DNA from 4 places in the Paenibacillus sp. FSL H8-0315 genome. Region 4 is predicted to be linked to each of the others. Evidence: riboswitches for the same ligand, from Rfam matches in the RefSeq annotation. Region 4 holds a riboswitch; each other region holds the start of a gene.
The links. A riboswitch is a leader RNA that binds a small molecule or an ion and turns the genes downstream of it on or off. The one in region 4 is predicted to bind thiamine pyrophosphate.

Region 1: another riboswitch for thiamine pyrophosphate. It lies ahead of MHB56_RS16595 (ABC transporter substrate-binding protein); the one in region 4 lies ahead of thiC (phosphomethylpyrimidine synthase ThiC).
Region 2: another riboswitch for thiamine pyrophosphate. It lies ahead of MHB56_RS23680 (thiamine phosphate synthase); the one in region 4 lies ahead of thiC (phosphomethylpyrimidine synthase ThiC).
Region 3: another riboswitch for thiamine pyrophosphate. It lies ahead of MHB56_RS26770 (ABC transporter ATP-binding protein); the one in region 4 lies ahead of thiC (phosphomethylpyrimidine synthase ThiC).

The regions. Positions count from the first base shown of each region.
Region 1 is NZ_JBBOTA010000001.1:3,803,880-3,812,077, forward strand. It holds gene MHB56_RS16570 (WecB/TagA/CpsF family glycosyltransferase) at 1-215, shown strand, start outside; gene MHB56_RS16575 (hypothetical protein) at 925-1,161, opposite strand; gene MHB56_RS16580 (ABC transporter ATP-binding protein) at 1,443-2,276, opposite strand; gene MHB56_RS16585 (ABC transporter permease) at 2,311-3,072, opposite strand; gene MHB56_RS16590 (thiamine-binding protein) at 3,069-3,362, opposite strand; gene MHB56_RS16595 (ABC transporter substrate-binding protein) at 3,441-4,490, opposite strand; TPP riboswitch at 4,652-4,762, opposite strand; gene MHB56_RS16600 (hypothetical protein) at 4,921-6,372, opposite strand; gene MHB56_RS16605 (MFS transporter) at 6,445-7,665, opposite strand; gene MHB56_RS16610 (pyridoxamine 5'-phosphate oxidase family protein) at 7,826-8,198, shown strand, end outside.
Region 2 is NZ_JBBOTA010000001.1:5,472,520-5,480,717, reverse strand. It holds gene yfbR (5'-deoxynucleotidase) at 1-309, shown strand, start outside; gene thiH (2-iminoacetate synthase ThiH) at 391-1,506, opposite strand; gene MHB56_RS23690 (thiazole synthase) at 1,540-2,307, opposite strand; gene thiS (sulfur carrier protein ThiS) at 2,363-2,566, opposite strand; gene MHB56_RS23680 (thiamine phosphate synthase) at 2,605-3,210, opposite strand; TPP riboswitch at 3,324-3,425, opposite strand; gene MHB56_RS23675 (SDR family oxidoreductase) at 3,513-4,385, opposite strand; gene MHB56_RS23670 (GDSL-type esterase/lipase family protein) at 4,623-6,734, opposite strand; gene MHB56_RS23665 (AraC family transcriptional regulator) at 6,929-7,867, shown strand; gene MHB56_RS23660 (hypothetical protein) at 7,944-8,198, opposite strand, start outside.
Region 3 is NZ_JBBOTA010000001.1:6,154,598-6,162,795, forward strand. It holds gene asd (aspartate-semialdehyde dehydrogenase) at 1-798, shown strand, start outside; gene MHB56_RS26730 (hypothetical protein) at 920-1,318, shown strand; gene MHB56_RS26735 (DUF3934 family protein) at 1,435-1,617, shown strand; gene MHB56_RS26740 (pseudouridine synthase) at 1,732-2,424, shown strand; gene thiE (thiamine phosphate synthase) at 2,405-3,061, opposite strand; gene thiD (bifunctional hydroxymethylpyrimidine kinase/phosphomethylpyrimidine kinase) at 3,051-3,881, opposite strand; gene thiM (hydroxyethylthiazole kinase) at 3,905-4,699, opposite strand; gene MHB56_RS26760 (ABC transporter substrate-binding protein) at 4,741-5,778, opposite strand; gene MHB56_RS26765 (ABC transporter permease) at 5,775-6,551, opposite strand; gene MHB56_RS26770 (ABC transporter ATP-binding protein) at 6,532-7,227, opposite strand; TPP riboswitch at 7,426-7,529, opposite strand; gene MHB56_RS26775 (amino acid ABC transporter substrate-binding protein) at 7,752-8,198, shown strand, end outside.
Region 4 is NZ_JBBOTA010000001.1:2,580,757-2,588,954, reverse strand. It holds gene MHB56_RS11135 (AAA family ATPase) at 333-854, shown strand; gene MHB56_RS11130 (hypothetical protein) at 879-1,742, shown strand; gene MHB56_RS11125 (hypothetical protein) at 1,784-2,284, shown strand; gene MHB56_RS11120 (hypothetical protein) at 2,315-2,839, shown strand; gene MHB56_RS11115 (helix-turn-helix transcriptional regulator) at 2,895-3,728, opposite strand; gene MHB56_RS11110 (beta-galactosidase) at 3,899-5,950, shown strand; TPP riboswitch at 6,022-6,131, shown strand; gene thiC (phosphomethylpyrimidine synthase ThiC) at 6,234-7,976, shown strand; gene MHB56_RS11100 (phosphotransferase) at 8,062-8,198, shown strand, end outside.

The DNA.
Region 1 (8,198 bases), 1.2 Mb from region 4:
AGGAGCTTACGCAGGTAAAAGTTGTTTTTGGCGTGGGGGGCAGCTTGGATGTAATAGCGGGAAAAGTTACTCCTGCACCAGCGCTATGGAAAAAACTCAATCTGGAGTGGTTGCATCGACTTTTGTTCGCTCCCGTTGCGAAGGGACAAAAGTCGCGATGGCGCAGACAGGCAGTGCTGCCCAAATTCGTGTTCCGAGCTATGATTAGGAAATGAAGAAAAGGCCTCGTTTATGGGGCCTTTTTTAGGTTCGGTTGGTGGGAGAGGAGGAGGGGGAAGAGTAAGAGAGATTAGTGGGAGTAAGGTGAGGAGTATGAGCAAGAGTGAGTAGTGAGATTGAGGTAAGGACTAGGAGTAGGAGTAGGAGTAGGAGTAGGAGTAGGAGTAGGAGTAGAGTAAGAGTAAGAGTAAGAGTAAGTAGTGGGATTGAGGTAAGGAATGGGAGCAAAAGTGAGTAGTGGGAGTATGTGTAAGAGTGGTGAGTAGGATGTAAGTGCGACTATAGCTGTGACCTTTAAACAAATTAATAATAATAAACAACACCGATTCTGGTTGATGCCATAGTCTCGTATTTAATTCAAACTATAAGCTAAAGAGGAACAATAAGGGCAAAAATGCCCCTGAGTCACTGGAATTCCGCCCGAAGAGGCAAAAGAAAGGCAAAAATGCCCTAGATCGGGCGCAATACAGCCCTAAGGGGCAAAAGAAAGGCAAAAATGCCCTAGATCGGGTGCAATTCAACCCGAAGTGGCAAAAGAAAGGCAAAAATGCCCTAGAATCGGTGCAATACAGCCCGAAGAGGCAAAAGAAAGGCAAAAATGCCCTAGAATCGGTGCAATACAGCCCGAAGAGGCAAAAGAAAGGCAAAAATGCCCTTGAATCGTTGCATTTCAGCCCGAAGTGGCAAAACAAGGGCAAAAATGCCCTAGATCGGGTGCAATACAGCCCGACGAAGCAAATCAACGGTATAAATCCCGCAGAATGAGCCAAATCCGGCCCGACGAAGTGAATTAACGGTATAAATCCCGCAGAATGAGCCAAATCCGGCCCGACGAAGTGAATCAACGGTATAAATCCCGCAGAATGAGCCAAATCCGGCCTGAAGCAGCAAATCAACGGTATAAATCCCGTAGAATGAGCCGAAACCGGCCCGACGAAGCAAATCAACGGTATAAATCCCGCAGAATGAGCCAAATCCGGCCCGACGAAGTGAATCAACGGTATAAATCCCGTAAATGTCCCCAGCCCGCCCGGTTACTATCCATTACCAACAGGGAGTCGGTTTTCGCCACACATTTAATGTGATCCCTATTATGATGAGTGAAATTTGTTTAATTGAGCAGATACATCCGCGTTAATTGAAAATAGGGTAGGAGTTTATCGCTGCAAAATAAAAAAACTGACACCGCTATACCAGCGATATCAGTTTACAGAGCTTAGCGATTAAGCTAGCGGCTGCCTATTTTTAGCTTGTTCCTCTCGCATCCACTGTGACAACTGGCGTTTGAGCTTAAGGAACTCGGGAGAGTCCGTAATCTCATCACGGCGTGGCCGCGGAAACGGCACATCGACTGTATGCAGAATGGAGCCGGGGCGGCCGGAAAATACATAGATACGATTAGAGAGCAGCAACGCTTCTTCGATGTTGTGAGTGATGAACAGCACAGAGCGGCGATTCTCTTCCCACAGCTCAAGTAGCCAGCGCTGCATTTCACTGCGAGTTAGTGCATCCAGTGCACTGAAAGGTTCATCCAGCAACATTAGCTCCTGCGGAGCGAGCAATGCTCTGAGAAAAGCTGCACGCTGCTGCATCCCGCCAGACAGCATATGCGGATAAGCATGTTCGAACCCGCTTAACCCAACCTTGGCAAGCCACTGGCGCGCTTCCTCGCGGGCTCCATCCCGCAGTGCGCCCTTGATCTCCCCAGCAAGCAGCACATTATCCTCAATCGTACGCCAAGGAAAAAGCGCAGGCTGCTGCGGCATATAACTAATTTCACCGCGTTGACCTGTAACGACCTTACCGTTCATGCGGATCGTGCCTGCATCGGGTTTCACAAGGCCGCCAATCATATGGAATAAGGTGCTTTTTCCGCAGCCGGAAGGACCAACGATCGAAACGAACTCTTGTTGCTCTACCTTGAGAGAGACATTATTCAGAACGTTCGTCTCACGGCGACGATGGGAAAAAGATTTGGAGATGCCGCTCACTTCAAGGGCGGGTGCCACGGTATGAGCTTCAGGAGAGCTTATGACTTCTGTTGTTCTGTGTTGCATTTGCGTCGCTTGAGACATACAGGCATCTTCCTTTCTATGAGTTACGGCGCGGCTTCCAGCGAACCAGCCATTTTTCCAGCAATGCAATAATAGCAAAGAGTACAAGACTTAAAAGTACAATAATAACAATAGCAACAAACATCCGATCCGTACGATATGCGGATTTCTGCAGAAGCATATAATAGCCAATACCTTTATCCGCGCCAATCCATTCAGCGACCACGGCGCCCATAACCGCATAAGTAGCAGATATTTTTACGCCGGAAAATAGTGCCGGGATAGAAGAGGGCAGCTCCAGCTTGGTGAAAATTTGCCACTTGCTTGCGCCAGCCATTTTCATATAATTCATCATGACCTGATCACTTTGGGCCAGACCGCCCATCGCAGCGACAGCTACCGGGAAGAAACATACTAGTGTAATCAGCACGATTTTGGGCAAAAGACCAAAGCCGAACCAGATAATGAGCAGGGGTCCGAGCGCGATGGAGGGAACATTTTGACTCAGAATAATAAGTGGATAAAAAGCCCGTCTAGCCCAAGGCAAAAGATGCAAAAGCAAAGCAACGATCAGGCCTACCCCCGTACCAATGGGAAAACCAATTAAAGTGAGCCGCAGCGTAGCCATCGTATGAGCCCAAAGACCAGAAGCGTTACTGGTGGATTCACGAGCAATATCAGCAGGACTCGGCAGAATCCAGGATTCAATATGAAATACAGATACAGATAGCTGCCATACGGTTAAAAAGAAGACGACCGCCACAAGGGGCGGCCATATTAGCTTCCAGGTCGATCTCACGGCCGATATTTCTCCGTCAATTTATCCATGCTGATTCCGTTAGGATTATGAGCGATTTTGATCTGCGAAATTACGCTTGGACTGCCTGCTTCGATCAACGCCTCCTGCATCTGACGCACAACCTCCAGCAGCTCGCTAAGCTCACCTTCCATTGTGGTTTCCAGCGGATTCACTTGATGTTTAACACCGGATTTCTGAATGACCTCAATCGCTTTATCTACGTATGGGATGGAATCCTCATTGTTCGGAGTTTTTGGAATTACTTGAATGCTTAGTAGGGTGTTAGCCACAATAATCAATCCTCTCATTTTATAAGGTAAGTTCAAAAAGCCAACTTTGATAACGAAGTAATTCATTACAATTGTTGTTTACTCCGCCGGTAAAAAATCATTACTGAATGCACTAGCAGCATCCAGCGGTTTATCCAGCAACTTCAGATCGTACATCCAGTCGCCATAATTCTGCCAGACCTCGGTTTTTTGCTCGCCCCAGCGGGCAGCATCGTCCTTGTATTTTGGGCTAAGCCATTTTTGGCTAGCTAGGACAAGGTCGGCGTCCAGGTCAGGAACGGCCTTCGATAACATACCGGCAGCCTCTTCCGGATGATCAATGGCATATTGATAACCTTTTGATGTGGCTTTCATGAAGGCCTTCACCAGATCAGGATGATCTGCAATTTGCTTCTCACTCGTCGTCAGCACAGGCGTGTAATAATCGAGCTGTGGCGCATAATCCTTTAAGTACAGCATATCCAATGGCTCGCCACGCAACTCAGCCTCAACACCAGTCCAAGCGTAGAAAATCCAGGCGAAATCAATGTCACGTTTGACGGCGGTAAAATAATCAGCTTCACCGATACTGATCAGCTTCACCTTTTTTACATCGCCACCTTCAGGATCCATGATAGCTTTCATGGCTGCTTCTTCGGCCGGTGAGCCCCAGCCTCCGTAGGTTTTACCTTCAAAATCCTTTGGTGATTTAATATTGCGATCTACTGGAGCAGCGAATCCCGACGTATTATGCTGAATAATAGCTGCTATCGAGACAAGGGGTACGCCTTGTAGACGGGCTAGTGTTAATCCTTCTTGGGCGCTGATGCCAAATGCGGCTTCGCCAGAAGTAACCATAGTATCAGAACCCGCTGCGCCTGGCTGAACGATCTCGACGTCCAAACCTTCTTCAGCGTAGTAACCAAGATCCTTAGCTACGTATAGACCGGTATGATTCGTGTTCGGTGTCCAGTCGAGTGCGACTTTAACTTTGGTGAGCTCTTTTGGAGCATCCGTCCCAGCCGCAGCAGTTGGATCAGTAGCATTTGCTTTGTTTCCGGCTGTATTCCCATTGTTGCTTCCGCATCCGGCAATGGCAAGAATGAGTACACAGGTGAGGCACAACGTAAGTGCTTTTTTGAGGTGCATGTCTTCTTCTCTCCTTTAAGGTTACAAGAATCCCGTCTTCACAACATGAACCGTAAAGTGTAGTATGTACGTTTTTCTACATCTTTTAGTGATCTTACAAAAAAAGCGCCCCGAGTGATCGGGACGCTGGCTTGGCGCAAGGTTAGTTAAGGTCACAGGGACCAGAACCAATTGGCGATTCCTACGCTGGCATTATCCAGATCAGGTATAAGGGTCAGTATCTTGTGGGATACAATCTCAGCCGGCCAATTCCAGCACCCCTGGTTCTATGAAGTTAACGGGTATTTCTATGTGCAATATAAGTAAGTATAAGTTTTGTACCCATACTTTATATCTTATATTTCTCGCATACGGTGTATTATAGACGGCTGTACTCGGAATGTCTAGTAGTGCACTCCTGAATTTTTCCAATCCAGTAGTTTCTTTTTTGCTAGTCTAGATCTTTATATTTCTTGCGGTGACGCCGTTTAAGCTCACTAACCAGCGCCCCTAGCGTGAGGACAACGCTGATCAGAATCCCGCTCATGATCACGAAGAGGGCAAGAAATTCAAAGGGAGAATAACCAATCATTTTACTCCATTGAATCTTTCCATCCAGATCGTCAATGACCTGATTCATGCCGTAAATCCCGCTTACTACCGTAAATACAGTAAGAATCATCAGCAGATTATCCCGTCGCTTGGATTGAAACTTATCCTGATACTGAAACAGGTCATTTAAGGTTTCTTTCACTTCCTCGAACAAAGCGTCGTTTCCGTATACTTTACGCAGCTGAAGAAATATCTCCCGGCCCTGCGACTGGGAAATCAACTCCAAGAAGTAGAACTTTGCCGAGAACTTATTAATGGAGTAGATTAGATTGTCTATTTCCTCATAATCATGATTAATCCGAAGTCGGGAGTGCATATTGGCGAGCTTTAGCAGAACGATTTTGTGGAAAATATTGAGTAAAAATCCGTAATAATATTGCCCGTACATCTGGTTGGCTAGACTAACAGCAATCTCCTGTTCAGCGCGGGTCATGCAGCAAAAGGTTTGCTCATTCATCATATAATATGTGTCTGGACCCCAGCGATTATAGGAATGCTCATGACAATAGTTTGCAATATACGCAGGATCGCTGGCACTGGCATAGGGCTTTCCGTTTAGATCAATTCCATCAAGCTGTGAAGCACGATAGCGCAGATTTACACTAATCTCATCAGAGCTTTCTTCATTCTGAAAGCCATAAAAAGCTTGCACCTGCATTCTTTCATCTACGAAAAAAGGAAGGGTCTCGAAATAAGCCCCATTGATATCCGATTGATCCAGATATGGCTCCAGTCCATCCACCAAATTTCGGAAGACAAAATCCTCTACCATCTCATAGGTCTGTTCCCCGCAATGAATATAAGTGTAATCATCCTGTATGAAGGTATTCTCTAGCGCACGGAAACGATCCGCGAATTCTAGGGCAATACTAAAGGGAATTGAATCCCCCTCCAGCTGGACACGTATCGTCACGAATCCAAGCTGAAAAGGACATATGAATATATCCGTCGAGAGAATTTTGAAAAATATAGATTGCTGCGGAATCTCCAGAATGCAGTCGAGATTATTTACTCTGGAAAAACGGCGAAACGAGTCGGCATCCTTCCTGCGTGGAAAAAGGACATGTGCAGCAAACGGTAAATAGGTGCGCTCCATTCGTTCATGGGAAACACAGTAGCCATCTCCGTAATAGGCAGCTTCAAGCTCTTTATTATCCAGAAAAAAACGTGTGAAGCCGTCGTTCTGTAATTGCTGGATAAGCTGCTTAGAATCGCCCTTTTTTATAGAAAAGGGAAATATAAACTGCATGAGCGCAGTATGTAACAAAGGCTCAGTTGAAGACTCATTCATTCATCGTCCATCCTTGTGCTCAGAATATGCTTATAGATCACATTACCCTAAAAGGATAACGTTGATACTGTTCTAAATACGGGAACTCTTTCCTTTCACCGCTTGCATGGACTGGAACCTCCATGCGGCAATGCTTAGCAGAAACAAGAAGGCGGCAAAAGCGGCGAGTAATCCGGCTGTTTGTGCCACTTCTAAATGGTCCATAGACCAGCCCATAAACAGAGGTAGCAAAGCACCGCCAACACCTCCGGAAGCAATCATAATGCTGGGTGTTGACTCTTCGGTGCCAGGCAGCATTTTGCTGGAGAAGACTAAAGCAATGGAGAAAATACCGGACATAAACAGCCCCAGCAGCAGAATTACAATGAAAGCAGCCATTCGATTGTCAGTGAACGGAAAGAGTGTCAGCAGTAACAAGGTTAGTAAACAGCTGCTGAGAATGTACACGCGGTAAGATATTTTTTCGGCAATTACACCCGCAAACAATCTTCCTGTAGACATCGCCAGCCAAAAGAAAGTGACTGTCAGTGCTGCGGCAGACTCCGTCATCCCTAGCTTGGCAATAAAGATAGCCGGCATAAAGTTGACTAAACTCATCTCTGTGCCTACATAAAGAAAAAAGAAAACGATGAAGATCCCTAACAGAATCCATTGCTTACCTTTATACGGAAATTTTTTGTTAGAACGTGAGCTTGAGGATTGCGAATTGTCTGCTCCTTGGACAGAGGCACGTTCATCCAGCATTCGTTGTAGATTACCGAAGTGCCCTCTTGTCCAGAGGATAAGAGAAATTAAGGAGAAGGCAGCGACGATTAGAAAGGCCAATCTCCACGCTCCGGCAGCAATGAGTGGACTGGCGATAAGCGGCATCACGAGTGCGCCTATCCCGAATAGCACTTCAAGCCGGCTCATTGCAATAGCAGTTCCTTCGGTTACAGCACCAATAATAATGGTGCCGATAACCGCTTCGATCATCCCGAAACCAAAACCTGCGGCAACAGCGATAACATACATCCAGCCCCAAGGCGGTAGAAAGGCGTAGGCAATTTCTGCAACTAGTAGAAGACTGGTGGCAATGAGGATGCCTCCACGTTTACCGAAGCGGCGATTAAGCAGGGGAGAGACCAACACGCCTGCTAAAAAACCAGCGAATTGACTAAAGATTAATTCACCGCCAGCACTATAATTTTGATCATAATGTTGCAGTAGAACGGGCAGAATAGATCCCAGCACAACATGTGCCAGACCGATAACGAAGTAGGAAAGACAGCCGATCCAAATCAGTTTTTTCACGAAGTAAGCTCCTTATCTTGAAGTAGTTTATGAAGTAAGGTCGGATTCAATGTGAACCTGAAGGGTACATTATAATAAGCACCATTGTTATGATAAATCCAAACGGTGAGCTTGGATATATAAACTTTTGTTTACATGCTTGAAGGGAGAGATTTACGTAATGGATAACAAACAACTGGAGCAACTCATTATTAAAGCATTGGATGACAACAAGTTCGGTTCCTTTGGTACGATCGAAGAAGGAAATAAGCCGAAAGTACGTTATATGGCCATTTTCCATGAGGGTTTGAAGATTTATTTGGCTACAAATCGCAAAACTCATAAAGTGGAGGAGTTATCCGATAATCCGAATGCTTTTGTACTGCTTGGCTATGAGGCAGGCGGAAGCAAAGATGTGCTGGAGATTGAAGCAACTGCTACCGTCTCTAAGGATGAAGGCTTGCGCTCCAAGGTATGGAATAAAGAGCTGGAGCCATGGTTTACAGGACCTGATGATCCTAATTATGTAATTCTGGAGCTTACTCCAACACGTA
Region 2 (8,198 bases), 2.9 Mb from region 4:
GCTGATCGCTTAACTGGAATGATTCCATCAGAGCTGAAAAGCATCTACACTCAGCTTATACGACCGGAAGACAGCCCTCCCGATTCGGAGGACATTCTGCTGCACAGCTATGTGAAAGCCGCTGATCGGCTGGATGCTTATTTGAAATGCGTATGGGAAGTTGCTGCAGGAAACCGAGAATTTGCCGCCGCGAAGGAGCAGACAGCAGCAAAACTTCGTGGGCTTGACCTGCAGGAAGTGGATTATTTTCTGACTCATATGGCACCGAGTTTCGAAATGTCTCTCGATGAGCTCTCTGCCGGAAACTAAACACCCTCTATACAAAAAAAATGGACCTCCGCATGAATCTCGCAGGGGTCCATTAGTGATTAATAATTGATAATACAAGCGTTACGTTGTTGATTCGGTCAGGATATCCCAGTCTTTAAAAATGGGCTGCAAACCCTTCGTATATAGCATTTCCGTAATCTCCTGCACACTACGGCCATCGGATATTTCGAATTGCGGAGTTCCCCCTGCATTAGTGTGACCGCCCACCTCAGTAGTGACCCCGGCTGACATCTTAGTTATTCCTAGATGAATTAAATGATCGCGTAGAGAGGCAGGCTCTCGTGTAGATAAAGTAATGCCCGAACGGGGTAAAAATAACCGGTATGCCAAAATAATCTGCACTAGCGATCGGTCGGTAACATCACACTCCGGGTTAAATTCCCCTAAATAAGGCCGAAACCGCGGAGGTGACAGACTGATCTCGCAATCTGGATACCGATCCTGCAAATAGCGGGCATGCATGGCACTTTGGAATGCTTCTTGCCGCCAATCATACATCCCGAGCAACGTACCAATATTCACAGAACGAAAACCTGCCTGACAGCCGCGTTCAGGTGCATCCAGGCGATTCCGGTAGTTTCTTTTAGGCCCTTTAACATGCAGCTTTCTGTAAGTCTCCTGGTGGTACACCTCTTGGTATAGTGTTAATCCATCCACCCCTGCTTGAAGAAGCTCTTTATATTCTGCAGTTGATAGAGGATTTATCTCAATACTGACAGAGGAAAAAAATTCCCTGAGTACATCTACGCAATCCTTAATATATGAGACAGGATTCTCCCGGCGCGATTCACCAGTCAAAATGAGGATATGCCGCAGACCTGTAGCTGCAATCTTCTCAGCCTCCCTGCGAACCTCCTCCAAGGACAGCTTTTTGCGCGGAAAATCATAAATGGAGCTGAAGCTGCAGTAGGTACAATGATTCACACAAAAATCCGCAAGATACATCGGTGTGAACAGCTGCATCGAATAACCAAAATGTGCACGGGTCAGTCGCTGTGCAGCCAACGCCATCTCCTCTAGCAGCGGCGTTGCTGCCGGAGAGAGCAATGCCAGCAAATCATTTTCGTTCAGCTTGTCTTTTCCAAGCGCCCGCTTAACGTCATCCTCCCGGAACTCCTTCCACAGTTGCTCATAAGGATACTGCTCCAAGCGGGCCAGTGTGTCAAAAAAGCTCATGCTAATCTTCCCTCCTTTCGTGACCTATCAAATTCAGTTCAAAAATCCAGTCAACGGTGACGAAGCAAAAGCAACTTCTTCTACAGGACCGAGTCCTGCCAAATAAGCTTTGCGGCCAGCGGATATCGCCTCGCGGAACGCTTCCGCCATGACGAGCGGATTACGTGCCGTTGCAATAGCCGTATTAAGCAGAACAGCAGCGGCCCCCATCTCCATTGCTTCCGCCGCTTCCGAGGGCTTGCCAATCCCGGCGTCTACAATAATCGGCAAATTCACTTCTTCAATAAGAATACGCACAAGCTCCTTAGTGCGCAGGCCGCGATTCGTCCCGATCGGCGCACCAAGCGGCATCACAGCAGCAGCACCGGCATCTCTCAGACGTAAAGCAGCCGAAAGGTCCGGACTCATATATGGCAATACTACAAAACCCTCCGCTGCTAAAATCTCTGTAGCTCGTATGGTCTCCAGATTATCTGGAAGCAGGTATTTCTGATCATTGATCACTTCGATCTTGACCCAGTTCCCCAGTCCCGCAGCTCTTGCTAATCTTGCAATACGGACTGCCTCTTCCGCTGTACGCGCTCCTGAGGTATTAGGCAGAAGAGTCATGTGGCCGGGAATGTGGTTCATGATATTTTCTGCTCCACCTTGCGGGTCCACTCGGCGAAGCGCTACAGTAATCACCTGAGAACCAGAGCTTGCGATCACTTCGGGGATCAACGTATTCCGGCTATATTTTCCGGTTCCGATAAATAATCTACTGGTTAATTCGATGCCGCCAATATGTAACGGGTCATGCATGAAATTACCTCCCTTTGGTTCGTATAAATTTCTCAAAATTCTATACCGCTCCATCTCAACCCCCACCAACAAAGTGCACCAGTTCCAAACGATCATCCTCGCTCAGAGCAGTACTTTCATAATTCTCCTTACTGACAATTTCTCCATTCAGCTCAATGATCATCAGACGACCCGACCACTCAGGAAGACTGATCAAATCAGCTATAGTTTGAATACCACCAGAACACTCTGCGGATTTCCCGTTAATCAACAGCTTCATTCTGAATCACCCCCTTCGCCCATGCTGTTACCTCCAGGCTATGAATGAACCGCCTTATGAATAGCTTTGGCGGCCTCATAAGGATCATCCGCTCCGCAAATACCGGACATCACAGCAACTCCTGCCGCACCTTTCCTGATGATCTGCGCCGCATTAGCGGGGCTAATTCCGCCAATCGCAATTACAGGAATAGAGCTGGTCTTCACCGTTTCTGCAAGCAGCTCTAACCCACGTGCGGGCAGCCCTAACTTGCTATCCGAGGGAAATACATGACCAAACAAGCAATAATCAGCTCCCTGCTCTGAGGCATTCGCCGCTTCTTCCGGAGAATGAACCGATCTCCCCAGCCGAAGCTGAGGTGCAATTCGCCGGGCTGTAACCGGACTCAGACTGTGCCAAGCCAACTGAACCCCCGCGGCACCAGCTGCCAATGCTACATCTATCCGGTCGTTGATTATCAGTTTGGTAGCGGGCATACCGGCAGCCAACAGCTGCTGTGCCGCAGCGAGCAGTTCGCATGCAGGACATTGCTTATCTCTCAGGTGAATATAATCGACCCATGTCTGCACCGTGACAGCTAGTTCAACAAAATGTCTCAGTTGTAGCTTGCCGTCTGATATTAGATGGATCTCAGCTTGCAACATCACGATCTCCTCTCTCACTTCCCTGTAGGTCAGTAAAAAACAAAAAAACTGCCCCCCGTAAGGAAGGCAGTCAGAATCTGTATATAGACGGCACTACAAATAGCCCGACAACAGAAATTCGTTCTCCACTTCCCTACGCTGGTCTTAACCAGATCAGGTTCAAAGGGTCCGGAAATCCATTCCGTCTCAGCCAATCGGCACCCCTAGTGACATAAATATACAATTTTAAAATGCTAACGTGGTTTATAGTAACATATTTTTTTATTGAAATACACCCATTTATTCACATTAGCTGTACTGATCTAACCGTTTACTACCTCGCCACCATTTACATGAATAACCTGTCCAGTCACATAACTGGAATCGTCAGAGGCCAGATATACATAGGCTGGTGCCAGCTCTTCTGGTTGTCCAGGCCGTTTCATAGGCTGTGTACCTCCAAACTCGCTAACCTGTTTTGCATCAAAGGTAGAGGGAATCAGCGGTGTCCAGATTGGACCTGGTGCAACACCGTTTACCCGTATGCCCTTCTCTGCCAGATTCGTGGACAAGGATCGTGTGAAGCTAAGAATAGCTCCTTTAGTTGATGAATAGTCCAGCAGCTGCGGGCTTCCGCGATAAGCGGTAATTGAAGTTGTATTTATAATTGTAGATCCTGCTTTTAAATGAGGCATAGCTGCTTTTGTTAAATAGAACATCGCAAATATATTCGTACGGAAAGTACGCTCTAGCTGCTCGGAAGTAATATCCTCGATCTTAGCTTGCGGATGTTGCTCTGCCGCGTTATTGATGAGAATATCAAGCTTTCCTAAGCCCTCCACCGTCTGTTTAATAAGATCTTTACAGAATTTCTCGTCACCGATATCACCTGGAATTAGGATACATTTGCGGCCTTCCTGCTCAACCTGACGTTTAGTTTCCTCTGCATCTGAGTGTTCATTAAGATATGAAATGACCACATCAGCGCCTTCTTTAGCAAAAAGCACAGCAACTGCACGCCCAATTCCGCTGTCTCCACCGGTAATTAACGCCGCCTTGTCTTGTAGTTTACCTGCTGCTTTATAATTTGCCGGCTCGTATTTGGGCAGCGGCGTCATTTCACTCTCAATCCCTGGCTGATGATGCTGCTCCTGTGGGGGTAAGGTTTTTGTAGCTTGTTTATTGTTGCCTGACATCTTCCCTATCTCCTCTCGTTAAGCAAATTGATAGTTAACTGATCGTCTTAGGATGGCACAACTATACACGTTTATACGCTGGGTTTATCATTTTCTTAAATCGCTTTACGAATCTTACTTACCACAATGAAAGTACAAATAAACAACCGTGAGAGATACACTGCTGTAAGTGGAGAGGAATTCACTGCATACAAATAGACACAGCATCGCTGCTGTGCCTTGAATTGTTCACCCTGACTATTTTAGAGAAGAAACATGATTTTCTGCATTCACTTCATGTTCCAGCACCCACATAAAGTACAGAGCTTTGGCCGCTTTCTCCCGGGTCACTATAGCTTTAGGTTCTAGTTCTGTCCCATTGACCATTTCGCCTCTGGCAATCCCCACTTCAGATCTAATGAGTCCTAATTCATATGCACTTTTCACTTTTGAAATTAAATAAGGAGAAATGTCCGCTGTATCAACAAGCTGCGTCCAGGATACAAGAGGATAGTACATCGCACCTCTAGCTCCTGGCTCCAGATTCGAATCATAGCCAGGATCTCCTGGCACTACTGCTATGCCGTTATAATCAGTCATGTACTTAGGTTTATTAGCAAACTTTATTTGGTAAACGTCATAGAGAATAGCACCCATCGTTTCACGTGACAGCTTACCTTTCGGATAATAGGCAAGATCTGATCTTTCCACTTTCATTAACTTAGAAATACTGCGTGTGAATTCAGCAACTGTCATCACCGTATCCGGATTAAAATTTCCTTGACGGTCTTTGCCCATTACTCCCAGCTGGATTAATTTCTCAATTTGATTACGGTAATAAGCAGCTTCCCCAGTCGTCGTATCATTCGTTATTTCCGGAAAAATCTTACCCCAGTTCCCTGTTAGTGCCGCATGCTTAACGTTCCCTTTAAGGTAAGCAGTAATGGAGGCAGCAGTAGAATCGCCAGTAGCACCTTTCTCTACAAGCTCCGTAACAATCATCCGCGAAAATTGTTTGGAGAGCGCTTCTTTAAAATGAGTCCCATCGACTTTCTTTGAAGGATGCCCGTTAGCGTAACTTCCGTCATTTGTTTTGCCTGGCGTTTCTCCGGCTTCAATTGACATGAAGAGGGATGTTATTGCTTCTACACCGATCTCGTTATAATATTTCAGACTTTCCGAGTTAAGGTCAATAAGTGTAACTCCAGATTCATCTGCGACCCGTTTAAGAATATCTACAAACTTTCTTGATTTAAAAGAATTTTCATAGATATATCCCGGACTTGCATTCCCTTTAATTCTGGACATTGGGGTTACCAGTACTGGTATCATACCCCGGGCTTGAATCGCAGGGAGATAGACTGCTTTAAGGTAATTTTCATACATTGCTTCTGTCGAACCTCTGCCGTAACGTCTGAACTCATCTGCGCTCTCATCATTGTGTCCGAATTGAATAAACACATAATCCCCAATGCTGCCATTCAGTAAAATGTCGTTCAGTCGACCTTCTGTATAGGCATTTTTAAACGAGCGTCCCCCCATGGAATAGTTAGTTACACTCAATTTATGTTGATTAAACATACTGCCAATAATCTGGCCCCAACCACTCATTGGTGCTTCGTCGAAGGTGTAGGACTTGACCGTAGAATCTCCAAGTATAAATAAATTCGGAAGAGCTCCAACTGCTCTATGCTGAGGCAAAATCGGTTCCAGTATGATCTCCTCAATCCCCACAGCTGTGTTCACTTTGTTCGGTTCGATCTCAATATCTATATGGTCACGGCCGTTTACATACGTATAAGTCCACTCTTTCCCTTTGGCTACAGCCGTATGCTTGACGGGTACAAGCTTTGCAGCGTCCCAATGTCCACTTTTCAACAAGCGGCTGGTCTGCATTCCGGATACTGACACGATCCCATCCTCTGCGTCAGAAGTCGTTTTTACATATACGTTGTAGGTTCCAGGGGGAGCATCCATTCGAAACGCCATTCCGTAGTTGTTATAATTATCTTTCTCAGATTTAGGTTCAGCAAAAAAAATAGGTTCTGTGATGAAAAAACCTGTTCCATCGGATGTAATTGAGTCGGTGTGCACTTCTCTGGCGGGTAAAGCGTTGGTCTCTTGAACAAAACCATAACCTAAAGATGAGTCATACAATTGTGCACCGCGATTAGGATCATACCTAACGGATTGATATCCTGTTTTAACTTGGTTTGTAAAATTGAACTTGTATACGCTTGCAATTTGGGTTGGAGGTTGCCTCTCTGCCCCATCTTTTATAAAGGCTGCCTCTGTTGTACCGTGAGTAAGAGTCAATGAAGCCATTAGTAAAGAAGATAAGATTAGTATATTCCTACACAACTTTCCCACTTCATTACACTTCCTTCCGTTTCTCGAAATACTTCCCTAGGTCCCTCCATTATCCCTGTTCTCTAAAATGATTCAAATGATGATTTCATTCTTTTTTTTGACCTTTTGTAACGAAAACCATGGAATGATCAACGGCTCACACTGCAACACGGTCATATATATAGGTATCCTTGATATAATTAAGAACATCCCTATTGATCCTAAGGAGGAGAACTCCTATCGCTTACAAAGTCAGCTTTCCGAACATTATAAGTACACTGCAGCTGATCGGTGTTCATTATCGTGTAGCAGAACCTGGGTGGACATACCCTGATCATCATCACAAAATCTTCGAACTATTGTATTGCTACGACGGCAACTCCCATCAATATGTAGAAGGAAGTTCCATTGCCTTTGGTAAAGGAGATTGGTTAATTATTCCGCCTGGCTTACGTCATTATGTAGTTAATTCTGGCCTGAGCAACTATATCTACCTCTCCTTTCATTTCGATATTGACGATTTAAAGTTTCGTGATTGGTTTCAGTCTCAAGCTGTACAGAAATGGAATAACCAGCAAATGCAGCATTCGGGATTAAATCACCAACTGGAACATTTGGATGAATTTATTAAGAACAATATTCTCGCCACGACGGCCTCCACTGGATTTCCCGAGGAAATTGAAGAAATGATCCTTGTAAAAGAAAGGCTTCGTTTGCAAGCGATCATCCTGATGATTTTGACTGAACTCATTGATGTACAGCTCTCGAATTCGGAGAATTCCAACGCAGCGCGACAAGCAAACTCTTTGTACGAGGTGGAAACTGCTCATCAGATCGAAAAATATATTGCAGCCAATATTCATTTGCCGGAGCTCACGGTTAATTTGATTGCTGAGCAGCTTTGCTTAAGTCGGGTGCAGTGCCATAAGTTGTTTACAAAGGTATATAAGATATCTCCTAGGCAGTACATAACTAATCTAAGATTAAAGAAGTCAAAACATTTGCTGCTTCATACCGATTTAAAAATACAGATGATTTCTGAACAACTCGGGTTTGCTTCCCAGAGCCACTTCAGCCGACAATTCAAACGATGGACGGGTGTTTCTCCGTTAAATTACCGGCCGAAATCTTATACGAATCCTATCAGGGATTAACGTTTTATGAAGATAAATACCGGAACATACGAAAAACCCGCTCTCCATTACGGAGGCGGGTATAATTCGCTATAGATTAAACTATGTCGTTAAACACCATGAAGAATACCATTAGTAGCAATGACACCGTAAGCAGTGCACTAAGTGTGCGCAATTTTCCAGTCTCTGCGCTAACGTCGCGGTTCTCACGTATTCCAGCTGCTGCAAGACGCAAAGGCTTGCTCATAATACCGCCAAGTGCAAACATCGCTAGCAATAACACAACAACAATAATCATCCACGCTACTGAATAATCACCTTTGGTCATCATATAACCGCCTGTAAGGAGTTG
Region 3 (8,198 bases), 3.6 Mb from region 4:
AAAGCGCTCGAAGAGGCTTATGCTCGCACCGGAACACCAGTAATCTCCAATAACTCAGCGCATCGCTGGACGCCTGACGTGCCTATGGTCATTCCTGAGATTAATCCGGAGCATCTTGAGGTTATTGCACAGCAAAGAAAACGTCTGGGAACAGAGACAGGTTTCATTGCGGTTAAACCTAACTGCTCCATTCAAAGTTATGTGCCTGCACTTCATGCGCTCAAAGACTTTAATCCTTCTAAAGTGGTGGTCACCACCTACCAAGCCATTTCTGGTGCAGGAAAGACTTTTGCAGATTGGCCAGAAATGCTGGACAACGTGATTCCTTATATCGGTGGCGAAGAAGAGAAAAGCGAGCAAGAGCCTTTGCGGATCTGGGGAAGCGTTGAAGAAGAGGGTATCGTAAAGAGTGAAGCTCCAACGATTACTTCGCAGTGTATCCGTGTGCCTGTAGCGGATGGGCATATGGCTGCTGTATTTGTTTCTTTTGAGAAAAAACCGTCCAAAGAAGAGATTCTGAATCTCTGGAAGAGCTTTAAAGGACGTCCTCAGGAGCTTGAACTGCCTAGCGCACCTAAACAGTTCATTACCTATTTTGAAGAGGACAATCGTCCACAGACCAAGCTGGATCGTGATATTGAGAACGGAATGGGCGTATCGACGGGCAGACTCCGGGAAGATGCCCTCTATGATTACAAATTCGTAGGTCTCTCCCATAACACCCTGCGCGGAGCGGCTGGCGGTGCTGTGCTGATCGCTGAGCTTCTGAAAGCAGAAGGTTATATTCAACCGAAATAAGTCCATGCATGAGCTGCAAAGCTGATGTGAATAGACACCTCATCAAAGCTTAGTCTTTGGTGGGGTGTTTTTATTTTAATTTTGAATTTGGTAAAATAAGTTATGGAAGGAGAGGATGCCATTGAATAAATATTTATTAGCTTTTATATGGTTACCATTAATCCTGTTTACAAGCAGTTGTACATCGTCAGCTCAAGAGGAACAAGAGTATGGAGTGTCCTCTATAAATGCCGAAATTCCTATTCCGAAGAATGCCAAAGAAATCGAAGTGATAACAAATTCAAATAACCCTAATATAAAAATTGGAGCAAAGTACGAGTTGGATAATATAGGGGGAGAACAAGGTCTTTATCGGCCTGAGGGCTATTTTAATAAATTAAACGATGCTGGATGGATAGAGATGGAGGACAAGCGGTTAGGACATGTGCAATTTTTTGAAAAAAAGGACACCGTCATCGCCATCGAAATACATCAGGATACCTTTGATATTCATGAAATGAATAAAGATGCTAAATTCTAAACAGTGGCTAGTTAGATGAAGCATTTGTTATTACTTAAACAGAAAGGTTGAGAGTGTGGTAAGATAGGTAAAGTGTATAAACTATACGAATTCTGAATGACTGACGGAGTGATATGATGGGTGCAAAAAGTAAAGGTGGCGGCACAGGCAGAGGTACGGGGAGTAAAGGCTGGACACGCTGGAACAAAACAGCAAAACCAGTTAAACCTGCAAAAGGTGACCCAACGACGGGTCCAGGTGCTAAAGGTGCAGGTGGAAGCAAGGGCAGTAACGTGAAAAAAAGCGGAAGCACCAAATAGCTCCCTTAAACTGGGTTATTCCTGAAGGTTAACATCTGATTTTGATCGTTAAAATCAGGTGTTTTTTTATGACTAGAGGTAAGGTAAGTATATAGAATGAAAGTAGGATCAGCAGTGAGAATCGATAAATATATAAGCGAAACAGGCTTTTGTTCCAGAAGGGAAACCAAACGATTAATTGCAGCAGGTCGAATCGCTGTAAACGGTATTGTCTGTGAGGCGAACATTCTTATAGAGCCAGAGGATATCGTATGGATCGATGGGGAGCCGATAACAAGCAGTAAAGGGGAGCCAGTGTATCTCGCTTTGAATAAGCCGATAGGCATTACCTGTACAGCAGCCCCACATGTGGCTGGGAACATTATTGATTTTGTAGGGTATCCTTCAAGGATCTTTGCGATTGGCAGATTAGACAAAAACTCGGAAGGCCTCATTTTGTTAACCAACGATGGAGAGATTGTAAATAAAATGATGCGTTCCGAGAATGGGCATGAAAAAGAATATGTAGTTCATGTAGACAAACCGGTTACGTCAGAATTCTTACAGGCGATGTCTAGCGGCGTGAACATTCTTGGAGTCACAACGAAACCTTGTGAGGTCTATCGGATCACAGAATGTCAGTTTAGAATTATCCTAACTCAAGGTCTTAATCTGCAAATACGCAGAATGTGCAAGGAGTTAGGATATAGAGTACTAAAGCTGGAGCGCATAAGAATTATGAATATTACATTAGACGGCTTGGAACTGGGACAATGGCGGCATTTAAGCAGTGAAGAGCTGTATGAGCTTATGTCCCGCTTAAACTGACTTTGTCAACAAAGCCTCTGGCAGTTGTGGTAATATCTTCAGCTCCGGCAATCGCTGAGATAACAGAAATCCCATCCGCACCAGCTGTTAATACTGGTGCAACATTTTGCAGCGTGATTCCCCCAATGCCAACCAAAGGGATGGTAATGCCTTTATTTCTTAGTTCTTCAATCATCGCAGTGCCTTGAACAGCTTTGGCATCCTCCTTGGATGACGTAGGATAAATGGGACCCACGCCCAGATAGTCGGCTCCATCGGCAATCGCCTGCTGAGCTTCAGCGAAGGAGTGAGCGGATACACCAATGATTTTATTCTCTCCAAGTAGCTGGCGGATCGCCAATGCAGGTGTATCCTCCTGTCCTACATGAATTCCGTCCGCATCAAGCGCGATCGCTAAATCAATGTCGTCATTCACGATAAAGGGCACGCCATTGGCATGACAGATCTTTTGAAGTCGTCTGCCAAGATTAAGTCGTGCCTTATCGCTTAAGGATCCGGTACCCTTTTCACGGAATTGAAACATGGTTATGCCTCCAGCAACCGCTTCCTGCAGCACCTTAACAGGAGCTTTACGGCAATTTACGCTGCCCATAATGAAATAGACTTTTAATAGATCTCGCAGATGATCACTGTTCATTCGTTGCACTGTTTATCCCTCGCAGTCTGTTCTGATAAGCAAAATGATTGGTTGGTCCATGCCCAGCCCCTATGCCCAGCTCGTCCTCAATCGCCGCTTGTATAAATGCTTTGGCAGTTTGAATGGCCTCAGCTACGGATTTGCCTTTGGCTAGCTCGGCGGTGACCGCTGCTGAATAGGTGCAGCCTGTACCATGCGTATGTCTGGTCTGAATCCGGCTACTCTCCAATAAGGTATATTCGTGACCATCATATAGAAGATCGGTTACGGCTGTGGTCGAGGTATCATGTCCCCCTTTTAGTACTACATATTTGGAGCCCATGCCATGAATGATTTTGGCTGCTTTTTTGCGTTCTTCTATGGTGGAGATCGTCATCTTTGTGATCATTTCGGCTTCGGGAATATTGGGTGTCGTCACCAATGCTAAGGGCAGCAGATGGCTGATTAAGGATTGAACCGCCTCCTGCAGCAGCAGTGTGGACCCTCCTTTAGCGACCATCACAGGATCAATTACAAGATTAGACCAGCCGTAATACTTAATTTTATCTGCCACAATGCGGATGATGTCGCTGTTAAATAACATCCCGGTCTTTACGGCATCTGGTTGCAGGTCAAGTCCTATAGAATCAAGCTGCTGATTTATAGCTTCCAGAGTCACTGGATAAACCCCTTGGACACCCAGCGTATTCTGCGCTGTCACAGCTGTAAGGATGGACATGCCATAGACAGAAAGCTCCTGAAAGGTTTTTAGATCGGCCTGAATGCCAGCACCACCGCCGCTATCGGAGCCGGCAATGGTTAGAGCTTTGGATATAATCATCGATTTCACTCCTTTGAGGGTCATTAACTGAGCTGTTTGATACTAGATCTTTCTAGGAAGACTTCTGGCGTGACCCATGTCAGTTGATTTAGAAACTCAACCTGAAAGCTTCCCGGCCCTTGACCAGTTGTTAATTCAGCGGCGATTTCAGCGGCTACTCCATAGAAGGAGAGGGCTTCCACTGCGGCCTCCAACGAGGCACCTCCACTTACCGCGAGAAATGCACCCACAACAGCGCTGAGCAAGCAGCCAGTTCCTGTAACTTTCGTGAGAATAGGGTGACCGTTGCTGGCAATATAAGTGTTTTTTCCATTCGTGATCACATCGTCTTTTCCAGTTATGATGACCACACAGCTTAACTTCCTCGCAGCAGCTTCAGCCAAAAGGACTACATCGCCTTCACCTTCGCCAGCATCCACCCCTTTAATGGACCAACTCTCTCCAATGACATTAGCGACTTCAGCTACATTCCCCCGCAGTGCGGTGATTTGCATCTCATTCACTAGCTTTTGAGTGACAGCGGTCCGATAAGAAGTTGCGCCTGCACCTACCGGGTCAAGCACTAGGGGAACCCCGTGTTTATTAGCGGATTTACCAGCGAGCAACATAGATTGAATGGCGTAGTCATTGAGTGTGCCTATATTTAGAACTACAGCAGACGACATAGCGGCGATGTCGATCACTTCTTCGTGGGCATCCGCCATAAAGGGAGAGGCACCCAGCGCCAACAGACCGTTGGCTGAGAAATTGGCTACTACAATATTAGTGATGTTGTGGATCAAGGGGTTGGATTCCCGTACTTTGGCTAAGTAACTCATCATAATTCCTCCTCAAGCTTGAATGAATAACCAACTAAACGTTACAGATTGATAAAAGCTTCTTGTGCTTTAATATCTTCTGGTAGAAGATCGTTGGTGGATAACCACTGCTGAACCTTTTCCCAAGATGTCGGGTCTTGATAACCAAAAGTTTGATCGCCTGCATTCATCAGCGGCAGTAGAATTTCAAGACTTTTTTTCTCAATCTCCTTGTCGAGCGGTGAAGTTGCATCTTCATGTGCAATCAGTAAATCCAGGGCTTGTTCAGGATTCTGCTCCACAAATTCCTGTCCTTTTGTTATGGCATTTAGAAATTTTTTAAAGTAGGCTTCAGAATTTTGCAATCCTTGTTCGCTGGCCACCAGCACAAGCTCATAATAGTCAGGTACTCCGTAATCCGTTGGATTAAGCGAGGTGACCGGATGTCCCTCTTTTTCAAGGATCAGTTGTTCATGGTTGATGAATCCGCCCATTATTGCGTCCACTTGTCCTGTAGAGATCGCAGGGATAAGGTCAAAACCTACATCAATCAGCTTGGCGGATGAAGGATCGCCTCCATCACTCTGGATCATTGTCCGAATCATCGCTTCATAGAGCGGAATGGAGGAATAGCCGATTTGTTTTCCCACGAGCTCTTTGGGACTATGAATACTGCCTGCTTGAGGAACCATCAGATGATTCAGTGGATGCCGCACGATTGCTGCAATCGAACGTACAGGGATTTTCTCTCCGCGTGCCATAAGCACCTGAGGCTGATAACTGAGCGCTAGATCAATTTGATTTGCTGCTACAAGCTTTAGGGCGTCATTGCTGTCCGCAGGCATTTTGATCTCGACATCCAAACCTTCCTCTTGGAAAAATCCTTGCTGTTGCGCAGCGTATAGAAAGGAATGAACGGCATTGGGATACCAATCAAGCATAATCGTCAGCTTGTGTGACTGCTTATTATCGGTATTGGAGGAACCGGTTTGGGAGTTGTTATTTAGCTTGTCTGCCTTCCCGCAGCTGCTTAAGAGCAAAAGTGTGCATACTAGAAATACAGAAATAAGTCCTCGTTGTGGGGATTTTAAATGATTCATTGGTTAGATCCTCTTTTCTTTAAAAATAATTGTTCGAGTAAAGCTATCGCCAGAAAAAGCACAACACCAAGCGCGGACAGCAGAAATACAGCCGCGAACATTTCATCGCTCTGCATATTTCCGGCCATTCTGCGGCTGAAGTAACCGAGTCCTTTACTGCCGCCGAGCCATTCCCCGATAGTAGCTCCGATGACGCAGTATACAATGGACAGCTTTAAGCCAGAGAAAAAAGCAGGCAACGCCAGTGGAATTTGGGTTTTGACAAGCAGCTGCCAGCGGTTTGCACCAAATGTTAATAATAAGTCCTTGTAAGTCTGGCCACTTGTACGAAGTCCATCATATGTACTCACTACAACTGGAAAAAAAGCCGTCAAAAACACCACAGCCACTTTGCTCCACAGCGAATATCCGAACCACATAATAAAAATGGGCGATAGCGCAATTAATGGGACCGTCTGGCTAATGATAAGGAAGGGATAGATGGCCTTTTCTACGGGGCGAAACAGGAACATTCCAATACCCAGCAATACACCAAAAATCACAGAAAGGACAAAACCTACCAGTATCTCCTGCAACGTCGCTAATAAATGCTGTCCAAATAATAATTGCCTGTGCTCGATCAATGCGATGCCAATAGATGAAGGTGCAGGGAGAATAAAGGCTGGAATCAAGTGAAGGCGAACAGCTGACTCCCAGATTACAAGAATGAGCAGTACCAGAAGAAGGAAGGGACCATAGTTGTCTAGATGTTTTTTAAAAGGTATAGGTTGCATGCAATCTTCGCTCCAACTCTGCCCGTAGTGCTATAAACCGGGGTTCATAGTTCATCTTATAATGTCTTGGTTTTGGTAGATCGACAATGATCTCCTGTAATTCGCTGTGCGCACCGCCAGATAATAAATAAATTCGATCACTGAGCAATAGTGCTTCTTCCAGATCATGAGTGATGAGCATAATCGTCTGATTCAGTTCACCCCATAACTCCAACAGCCAACGGTGTATCTCACGTTTGGTCATGGCATCGAGAGCGCCAAAGGGCTCATCCAGCAGCATAAGGCCACTTCCGCCTCCAGCCACTAAGGTGCGCAGAAATGCGACTCGCTGTTTCATTCCTCCCGAAAGTTCATGGGGATAAGCCTTCTCTACATCTGTTAAGCCGAAGCGGGCCAACATTTCCCGAATCTGAATGATTGTTTCCTGTTTACTAAATCTGGGCATGATCTCCCAGGGCAAAAGGCAGTTGTCGAGCACTGTTCTCCAAGGCAGCAATAAATCCTGCTGAGGCATATAAGCGATCTGACCTAAACGACTAGCGGTTGAGGGGAGCGTAGGGAGTTTTATTTTTCCATGAGTAGGTTCGAGTAAACCGGCAACCGTTTTGAAAAATGTGCTTTTCCCGCATCCGCTAGCACCTACTACGGAGACGAATTCCCCTTGCCTGATATCCATGGATAGTTTTGCGAATACAGGGGGTTGTTCAGTTTCCGGAAAAGAGTAGGTTAGGCCTTGAATAGATAAAATGGTCGTGATGATCTAACCTCCTAATATTTTTGTGGAGCGCCTAAACAAATAAAGACCCATCCATTTCCAGAGGAAATGAATGGGTCAAAAAGTTCATTCTGCATAATAACACTTAACATGCTTGATGAAAATTCTGCTCCACTTCCCTCCGCTGGTATGATCCAGATCAGGTTCCAAGGGTCCGGAGCTTGAAGCTCCGTCTCAGTCGGCCGACTCCCCTAGTGAAATAACAGGTCCATATTAATTTGTTTATAAATATACCATATCTTTCTGAGAAGTAAAGAGAGAAAGAAGTGAAGGATTAATCCAAGATTGGGTAAGATATAAGTAGAAATCTAGTTAATATTACAATTCCGATGTACATAATCGGAAAAAAGTATTGACGATCATGTGATGGCAGTGTACTATTCAATTTACCGGAAAAAAACCGGATAGAGAGAGGGGATTTAATAATGAAAAAATGGAGTTTAACTATTATATTGGCGTTAACCGTGGTCCTTGTAGCGGCTTGCGGCAATAATTCGAATACCAATACGGCTGCTGAACCAACAGCTGGAACGAATGGTGGAGCAGCATCTTCAGCGCAAAACAGTTTGGAGGCTGTGAAGGCCAGCGGCAAATTGCGGATAGGTACAGAAGGGACTTATGCACCTTTTACTTATCATGACACTGCGGGGAAATTGACGGGTTTTGACGTGGAAATTGCCGAAGAAGTAGCCAAACGTTTAGGTGTTGAAGCTGAATTTTTTGAAACTCAGTGGGATGGTATTTTTGCTGGGATGGATGCGAAACGGTTTGATGTCATTTTTAATGAAGTTTCCATTAACGAAGATCGCAAAGTGAAATATGATTTCTCTGAACCCTATATTGTATCCAAGGCAGTATTGATCGTGAGCGAA
Region 4 (8,198 bases):
ATGTAGATATTTGGAGTCGTATCTTCAATCTTACAAGAAAATTCAGATGTTGAGCTTGCATTCATAATTCTTATGATATGCTCGTGAACATGCGCAGGAATTAGTGGTTCAAGGAAAGTAAACGGGAACTGTTGACGTAAGTTCTCATAAATTAGCATAAGATACTAAACCCCTTTCTAGTTTATTATATGTAATCATAACCAGTTTGTTCATTATAACAAACATACGTTCGTATGTTAAGGGAGCAAATAGCTAATATTTTAGAAAATGAATCCCGACAACATATATCAAATACTTAGCAGATTCATTAATGCTGAAGGAAGTGGCCCTCGTTGTTTTTTCTTCAGATGTCTGGATACCCCGGATCAGGGAAGTCTTCATTAGCCAGAGTAATAGCGCAGCATACTTCTGCTGTTATTCTTGATCACGACATTGTAAAGTCTTCTCTTATGGAATCACTTGGAGCAAACATTGGGTTCAAGGAAGTTGGAAAAATTTCGTATGACATTGAATGGGCTTTGATAGATTTCCACTTATCTCAAGGTCATAATGTTATACTCGATAGCCCTTGTTTATACTCTGAAATGATAGAGAGAGGATTGAATCTGACCCGGAAATATAATGTGGAATATAAATATGTAGAATGTCTATTAAATGACTATGATGAGCTCAATAATAGACTGCGAAATAGAAAAAGAATGATTAGCCAGATTGAAAGAGTGCCTTCTGAAGAGACATTGCTAAAAACTATTGAAAATGCTAAAAAGCCATCTAATGTCAGAATACATATTGTTAATACAAAGGAACCGATTGAATCCTATATTAAAAGTGTCATTGAATACTTAAATACTTAGCCTAAATTTTGAGGAGGGGAACAGATGGATTTTGAGAAAGCAGCCCATTTCATTTGGACACATGGCAGATTATTAGAAAGAAGGGTTTTTGAATATATTTTCCACGGTGGATCAATGAGCAATGTTATGACTTCACTAACAGCCTACCAAAACGAAGATGGTGGGTTTGGAAATGCAATAGAGCCGGATTTACGGGTACCCGGTAGTCAGCCACTTTTCATGGAATTTGCACTACGTTTTTTATATGACTGTAACATAAAAGACGAAGAACTTTCTCAAAAAGCATGTGATTATATTTCAAAGCATGCTGATTTAAAAAAAGGTATTCCAACAATATTTCCTTCATCAGCAAACTATCCAAGAGCAGAACATTGGAGTAACCCTCTTTCTACAGAGCCATCATTTAGCAGACTTACTGGTCTTGTCGGGCTTCTTAAGTGGCAAGGGATAGAACATTCCTGGCTTGATAAAGCGACAGAAATTTGTTTGGAAGATATTCACGCACAAGCATATGACGATGCGCATACAATTTTGACTGCATTTTATTTATTGGAAAGCCTACCTCAATCGGATTATATCAAAGGATTATTTCAAAAATTATCTAAGGAGCTTATTACTGCCAACTTCTTTTGTATGGATGCCGCATCCCACAGTTATGGACTCTCTCCTCTAGAATTTTCGCCATCACCCACTTCTTACTGTAGCAGCATATTTTCTGATGAAACCATTCTTGATCACTTAAAAGTATTAGAACACCAACAGGAGGATGATGGAGGATGGCAGATAACATGGGAGCCTCCCGGTGAAACAGCGAGGTTGGAATGGAGAGCCTATAAGACGCTAAAGAGTTTGATGATACTAAATTCATACAATAAGATTAATCTATGAGACTATTAAGGAGGTAATAAACACTCCAAGGAGAGGAACCTATGAACAAATTAAGGGCAATCATAGTTCCGTTATTCTTAATCTTTTTATTGGGATGTAGTAAGGAGCAAATTAGCGATAATTCAAAAAAAGAATATAGCCAAGCTGAACAATTTATTACCGATATGGGCTATCTGATCATTAGTAATGAAGGAATTGTTTCTGAATATTTATTAGATAAAAAACTGCTGACGGAAATGCCATACATGCAATACTGGAGTGTTCAAAGTGTTGATCCAGTCGATTATATAGGCAAGGAAATAACTACAAGTAAGTTCATCGTTAAAAATCACCCCTTAGATAATAAGAAGGATAATACAAAAAAACAAACCCTGATTTTTCTGCTAGAAGCAGACGATGAAGTGATAGGAGGCTATAGTTTTCCTGATTTCGATGAATTACATATGGGCTGGGTTTACACCATTGATGGAAAAACACTCGAAGAATTGACCAGAGAAGCTTTCCCGAAATGGTCTAAGGAGTGGAATTTAAGATATAAATAATGGTTGGGGAGTATTTATAAAGGAGCAGATATGAAAAAACTAATCCTAGTGCTTGTAGCGGTGGTTATTATTTCGAATGCGATATGGAGTTATTTATATTTCAATAAAGAGGTCGAAACAAATTTAAACACTGGTGTTCAAGTATATACGCTTAAGGGTACAGGGGATACATGGGATGTTTTAGATTACAAAATAATAATTTCATCTAGCAAAATTTTACGGGGACATGGGAAGTTAGTGTTCAAGGGAGACCCAAGCGCTTTAGTGAATAGTAGCTATTATAAGTATGAAGTCAATGAAAAAAACAATAATAATAAGGATGAAACAGTTCTTGTAAATGAAGCTAGGTCAACGGATGGACCCATTTCAATATTAAGTAACACTGATATCGGGTCTATAACTGGTCCATATTTATATGACGAATTAAATAAAAATAGACAAAATTATAAAAACACCACTTTATCTATTACATGGAATGATAATGAAGGGGAGCTTCATTCCGAAACAATAAGTTTAGATATTGAGAGTGAAATTTCTCTTAAGGATGATCTTTAAGGGTGATAAATCCAAGAGACTAAGATTGAATCTCTACGGACTGAAGGAAGATCCTCTACGCCCCAAAAGCCTGCCGGTACTTCACAGGAGACATGCCTTCAAACCTTCTGAACACTTTAATGAAATAGCTGGACTGGGCAAAACCGGACTGAGTCGCAACCTGAGCAATGGAGAGTCCTGTGGAAACCAGTAAAAGCTTGGCTTTAGCCAGCCGACAATCGGTTAAATAACGGTTTGGAGTTTTACCCATAACCACCCGGAACAGCCTTAGAAAATGATAGCTGCTGTAACCGGTCAATCTTGCCATCGATTCAAGAGACCAAGGGCTGGCACATTCGACATGAATGATATCTGCAGCACTGCGGATGGACTGCCTAACCTCGTGCGGTACTGAGCCGTGAAGCGGCTCGGAGTTCTGCAGCAAGTTTACTAGAAGCTCATACAGCAGAGCAGATAGTCTTGGCTCGCTACGGGTCACGTAGGAAGCACTCAGTAGGTACATTTCCTCGAATAGCTCGTCCAGCTTAGCATCCAAATCAAAAGTGAACAGGTATGCACGAGACTGGTCCACTTCTTCTAATAAGGGAAGGACAATTTCAGTGTTAAAATGAACCCAGCGGACATCCCAAGGCTCGCCTGGGTCAGAGCCGTATTGCTGATAAGCCCCTTTGGGGTACAGAAAACCTCGTCCTCTACTCATCGGAATACGTTCGCCCTCATGGAATACATAACCCTCCCCACCAAAGATCAAATGCAGGTTATAACTCCCCAGAAACCCTTCGCTTCTTCTCTCTGTATGTTGTGGAAAGTGAGTGTAATGTCCCAAAAATTCAGGATAACAGACATATTTTGAAAAAGCCGGTGTCGGCAAATACCATTGTTTCTTCATGTTTGGCAGCACCCATTTCTGTAGCGCAACAGAGCGCAAGTTGGATTAAGGCAATGAACGCAAGATTGTTATATGATAGCAATATTTTGTTATATAAGACCTCTTAACATTGATACTACAATAGAATTATATAATATTGAAAGCATATTTTTAATACTTTGGAGGTAATGATGAAGAAACCTGTCGCAACTGAAAAATTCGAGCTTGGCGTCTGTTATTATCCGGAGCACTGGCCAGAAAACATGTGGGAGGACGATTATCGCCGGATGCGTGAACTCGGCTTTACGATCATTCGGATGGGGGAGTTTGCTTGGTCTATTTTTGAACCGGCAGAAGGGCAGTTTCAGTTCGGGCTCTTTGATCGGGCGATTGATCTAGCACATAAATATGGTCTTCAGGTTGTACTTGGTACTCCGACGGCCACGCCTCCAGCTTGGTTGACTGATAAGTATCCCGAAGTTTTAAATGTAACCTACGAAGGTGTTACACTTCAGCATGGCATGCGCCGTCATTATAATTACAGCAGTCCTAAATACCGGGAACTGTGTGCACGTATTGCAGAACAAATGGCTGAACATTACGGCAATCATCCGGGTGTAGTTGGCTGGCAAATTGATAATGAGCTCAACTGTGAGATCAGTGAATTTTATTCGGAGAGTGACCATAAGGCTTTCCGGGAATGGCTACAGCAGAAATATGTTACACTTGAGCATTTGAACGAGGCTTGGGGAGCTGTTTTTTGGAATCAAAGCTATAGTGACTGGTCTCAGGTCTATCTTCCACGTCCGACTCCAGTACCGAAGCAACCCAATCCTCATCAGGCATTGGATGAAAAACGGTTTATTTCGGACAATACAATTTCTTTTGCCAAAAACCAAGCGGATATCATCCGTAAACTTGCCCCTAAGCAGTGGGTAACCACGAACGGTCTGTTCGGGCATCTCGATAGCCATGAAATGACGGATGAACTGTTGGATTTCTTCAGCTATGATTCCTATCCTCAGTTCTCTACTATTTTTTATGACCCGAATGAGCGGAATCCGCTGAATGATAGAGGCTGGGGACTGTCGTTATCTGTTGTTCGTTCGATATCCCCGAATTTCTGCATTATGGAGCAGCAGTCGGGCCCGGGTGGCTGGGTGAACCGGATGGATATGCCTTCTCCAAAGCCCGGGCAGATGCGGTTATGGACTTATCAGTCGATCGCTCATGGAGCAGATATGGTGTTATATTTCCGCTGGCGGACAGCTACGATGGGCAATGAAATTTATTGGCATGGAATCAATGACTATCATAATCAGCCTAACCGGAGAGTGCGGGAAGCGGGGCAGATCGGTCAGGAGCTGGCAGCAGCAGGTCATGCGTTTGTCGGTACTCGTAATCAGGCTAACATTGCTATTGTTCGTGATTATGACAATGAGTGGGATGGAGAATACGATGTTTGGCATGGCCCGTTTATGTGGAAGAGCAATAAGGAGTGGTACAAGGCGCTTCAGCAGAAGCATATCCCGAATGACGTACTCTATTTACGCAAAAAAACAACGCTGGAGGAGCTTGCAAGGTACGACGTGCTTATCTATCCTCACCCAGCGATTATGACAGATGAGACAGCAGCACTGCTGGATGAATATGTTCAGCAAGGCGGCAAACTGATCTTCGGCTGTAGAACCGGCTATAAGGATGAGCGCGGTCAATGTAATATGCGTCCTTTCCCAGGTGCTGCTAAGGATCTATGCGGGATCACAGTTGAAGAATTCACAATGGTTAAGGGCAGTCGTCAGCCAACAACAATTAGCTGGTCAGGCGCGGCCGAAGTCGTTACGGGAGCAGATGACTTTAATGATATTCTCAAAATAGAGGAAGCTTCGGTTGAAGTGATGGCGGTTTACGCCTCTGATTATTATGCAGGAAAACCGGCGGTATCTAGAAATCGTCGCGGCAAGGGTGAGGTTTGGTATTACGGAGCCGTATTTAATGAACAGGCAGCGGCTGAGATCATAAATTTAATTGATCTACAATCGCCAGCAGATTGGCTGGAGCTCCCAGAAGAGGTAGAACTGCAAGTCCGTACCGGAGCTTCTTCCAGTTATGCTTTTTTGCTTAATTATAGTGAGACTCCTGTCACGATCCATCTTCATGAGACCAAAACAGATTTACTGAGCGGCACAACATTGTCGGGTGAGGTGCTTCTGGAAGGATTTGGGGTACTGGTGTTAAACTAACGTATACATTGATCTCACATTTGAGTAGATTTGGATAATTCTCTCTTTTCGGTTATACTTTGAAGTAGCAATTATATAGTCACGGGAGCTTGGTGGGACCAGGCTGAGAGGATAGTTATAACTATCGACCGTCAAACCTGATCTGGATAATGCCAGCGGAGGAAATGGAGCTCTATTTCTATTTGTCTACTCTAAGGCCGCATCTTATACAGATGTGGCCTTTTCTATGTGTGGGGAGTAGACCGTCTCCGCTTGATCAAATCACCTTATAGGAGGAATTGAGATGACAAGCGAATTGAACAACGATCCAATCAATCTATCAGCTTTTCCAGCAAGTCAAAAAGTGTATGTAAAGGGTTCACGGCCTGATATACAGGTGCCTATGCGGGAGATCTCACTTAGTCCAACTGCGGGTATAGACGGCGAAGAGGAGAATGCCCCAATTCATGTCTATGACACAAGCGGGGCTTACACGGATGCTAATATTCATACTGATATTCGTCAGGGGTTAGAGCCCAATCGTCTAAGCTGGATTGAGGAACGAGGGGATGCGGAAGCGTACGAAGGAAGAACCGTGAAGCCTGAAGATAACGGGAATGCAACGGGAAAAGCTGTGGCGGAAGTGTTTCCAGCGCTCCATAGAAAACCTTTGCGAGCGAAAAAGGGGCGTAATGTCTCTCAAATGCATTATGCACGCAAAGGGATTATTAGTTCGGAAATGGAATACGTTGCGATTCGTGAGAATGTGGCACCGGAATTTGTAAGAGATGAAGTAGCCCGCGGCCGCGCCATCATCCCATCGAATATCAATCATCCAGAGAGTGAACCGATGATTATTGGACGCAATTTTTTAGTGAAGATCAATGCCAATATAGGAAATTCCGCAGTATCCTCATCCATAGAGGAAGAGGTAGAGAAGATGAGATGGGCCACCCGCTGGGGTGCAGATAATATAATGGATCTCTCCACAGGTAAAAACATCCATACGACACGCGAGTGGATCATCCGTAATTCTCCTGTTCCTATTGGCACGGTGCCTATCTATCAAGCGTTGGAAAAAGTGAATGGGAAAGCGGAAGATTTAACGTGGGAAGTGTACCGTGATACGCTCATTGAGCAAGCGGAGCAAGGGGTTGATTATTTTACCATTCATGCGGGGGTTCTGCTTCGTTATATCCCGTTGACGGCACAACGTATGACTGGCATTGTTTCAAGAGGTGGTTCCATTATGGCGGCATGGTGTCTTGCGCATCATCAAGAGAACTTTTTATATACACATTTTGAAGAGATATGTGAAATCATGAAGCTGTACGATGTTTCTTTTTCCCTAGGCGATGGATTACGTCCGGGTTCGATTGCTGATGCGAATGATGAAGCACAATTTGCCGAGTTAGAGACGTTAGGTGAATTAACAGCTATAGCTTGGAGTCATGATGTACAGGTGATGGTAGAGGGTCCAGGACATGTGCCGATGCACTTGATTAAAGAGAATATGGATAAGCAAATTGAAACCTGTAACGAAGCCCCTTTTTATACATTAGGTCCACTGACTACAGATATTGCGCCTGGTTATGATCATATTACCTCTGCTATAGGTGCAGCGATGATTGGTTGGTTCGGTACAGCAATGTTGTGTTACGTAACTCCGAAGGAGCATCTTGGCCTGCCTAATAAGGAAGATGTACGTGTAGGGGTCATTACTTATAAAATAGCGGCTCATGCCGCAGATTTGGCGAAAGGGCATAAAGGAGCACAAGACCGGGATAATGCTCTTTCGAAAGCCCGTTTTGAATTTCGTTGGCGTGATCAATTTCATTTATCGTTAGATCCTGAGCGAGCGCTAGAATATCATGATGAGACATTGCCTGCGGAAGGCGCTAAAACAGCTCATTTTTGTTCCATGTGCGGGCCGAAATTTTGCAGTATGAAGATCTCTCATAATATCCGTAATACGACGAGAATTGAATCAGGAATGCAAGAGAAGGCGCAAGAGTTTCTCCAAGGCGGGAGCCTCATTTATAGATAACTTTTTCTGCTAAAAAGAAATATCTAAAAGAAGTCGTCATTGGCGGCTTCTTCTTTTATACTTTGAATAGATAGGAGTTGATGAAATGGAAGCGATGCGTTCAGAGGAAGCCATTTTAGAGGATTTAAGTAATAGTTTCTATCATTTTTTTGGATTGAAAGTCCTTCATGCTACCCCAATAAAACGTGGCTGGTTAAATCTTAAGTGGAAAATCACAACGGA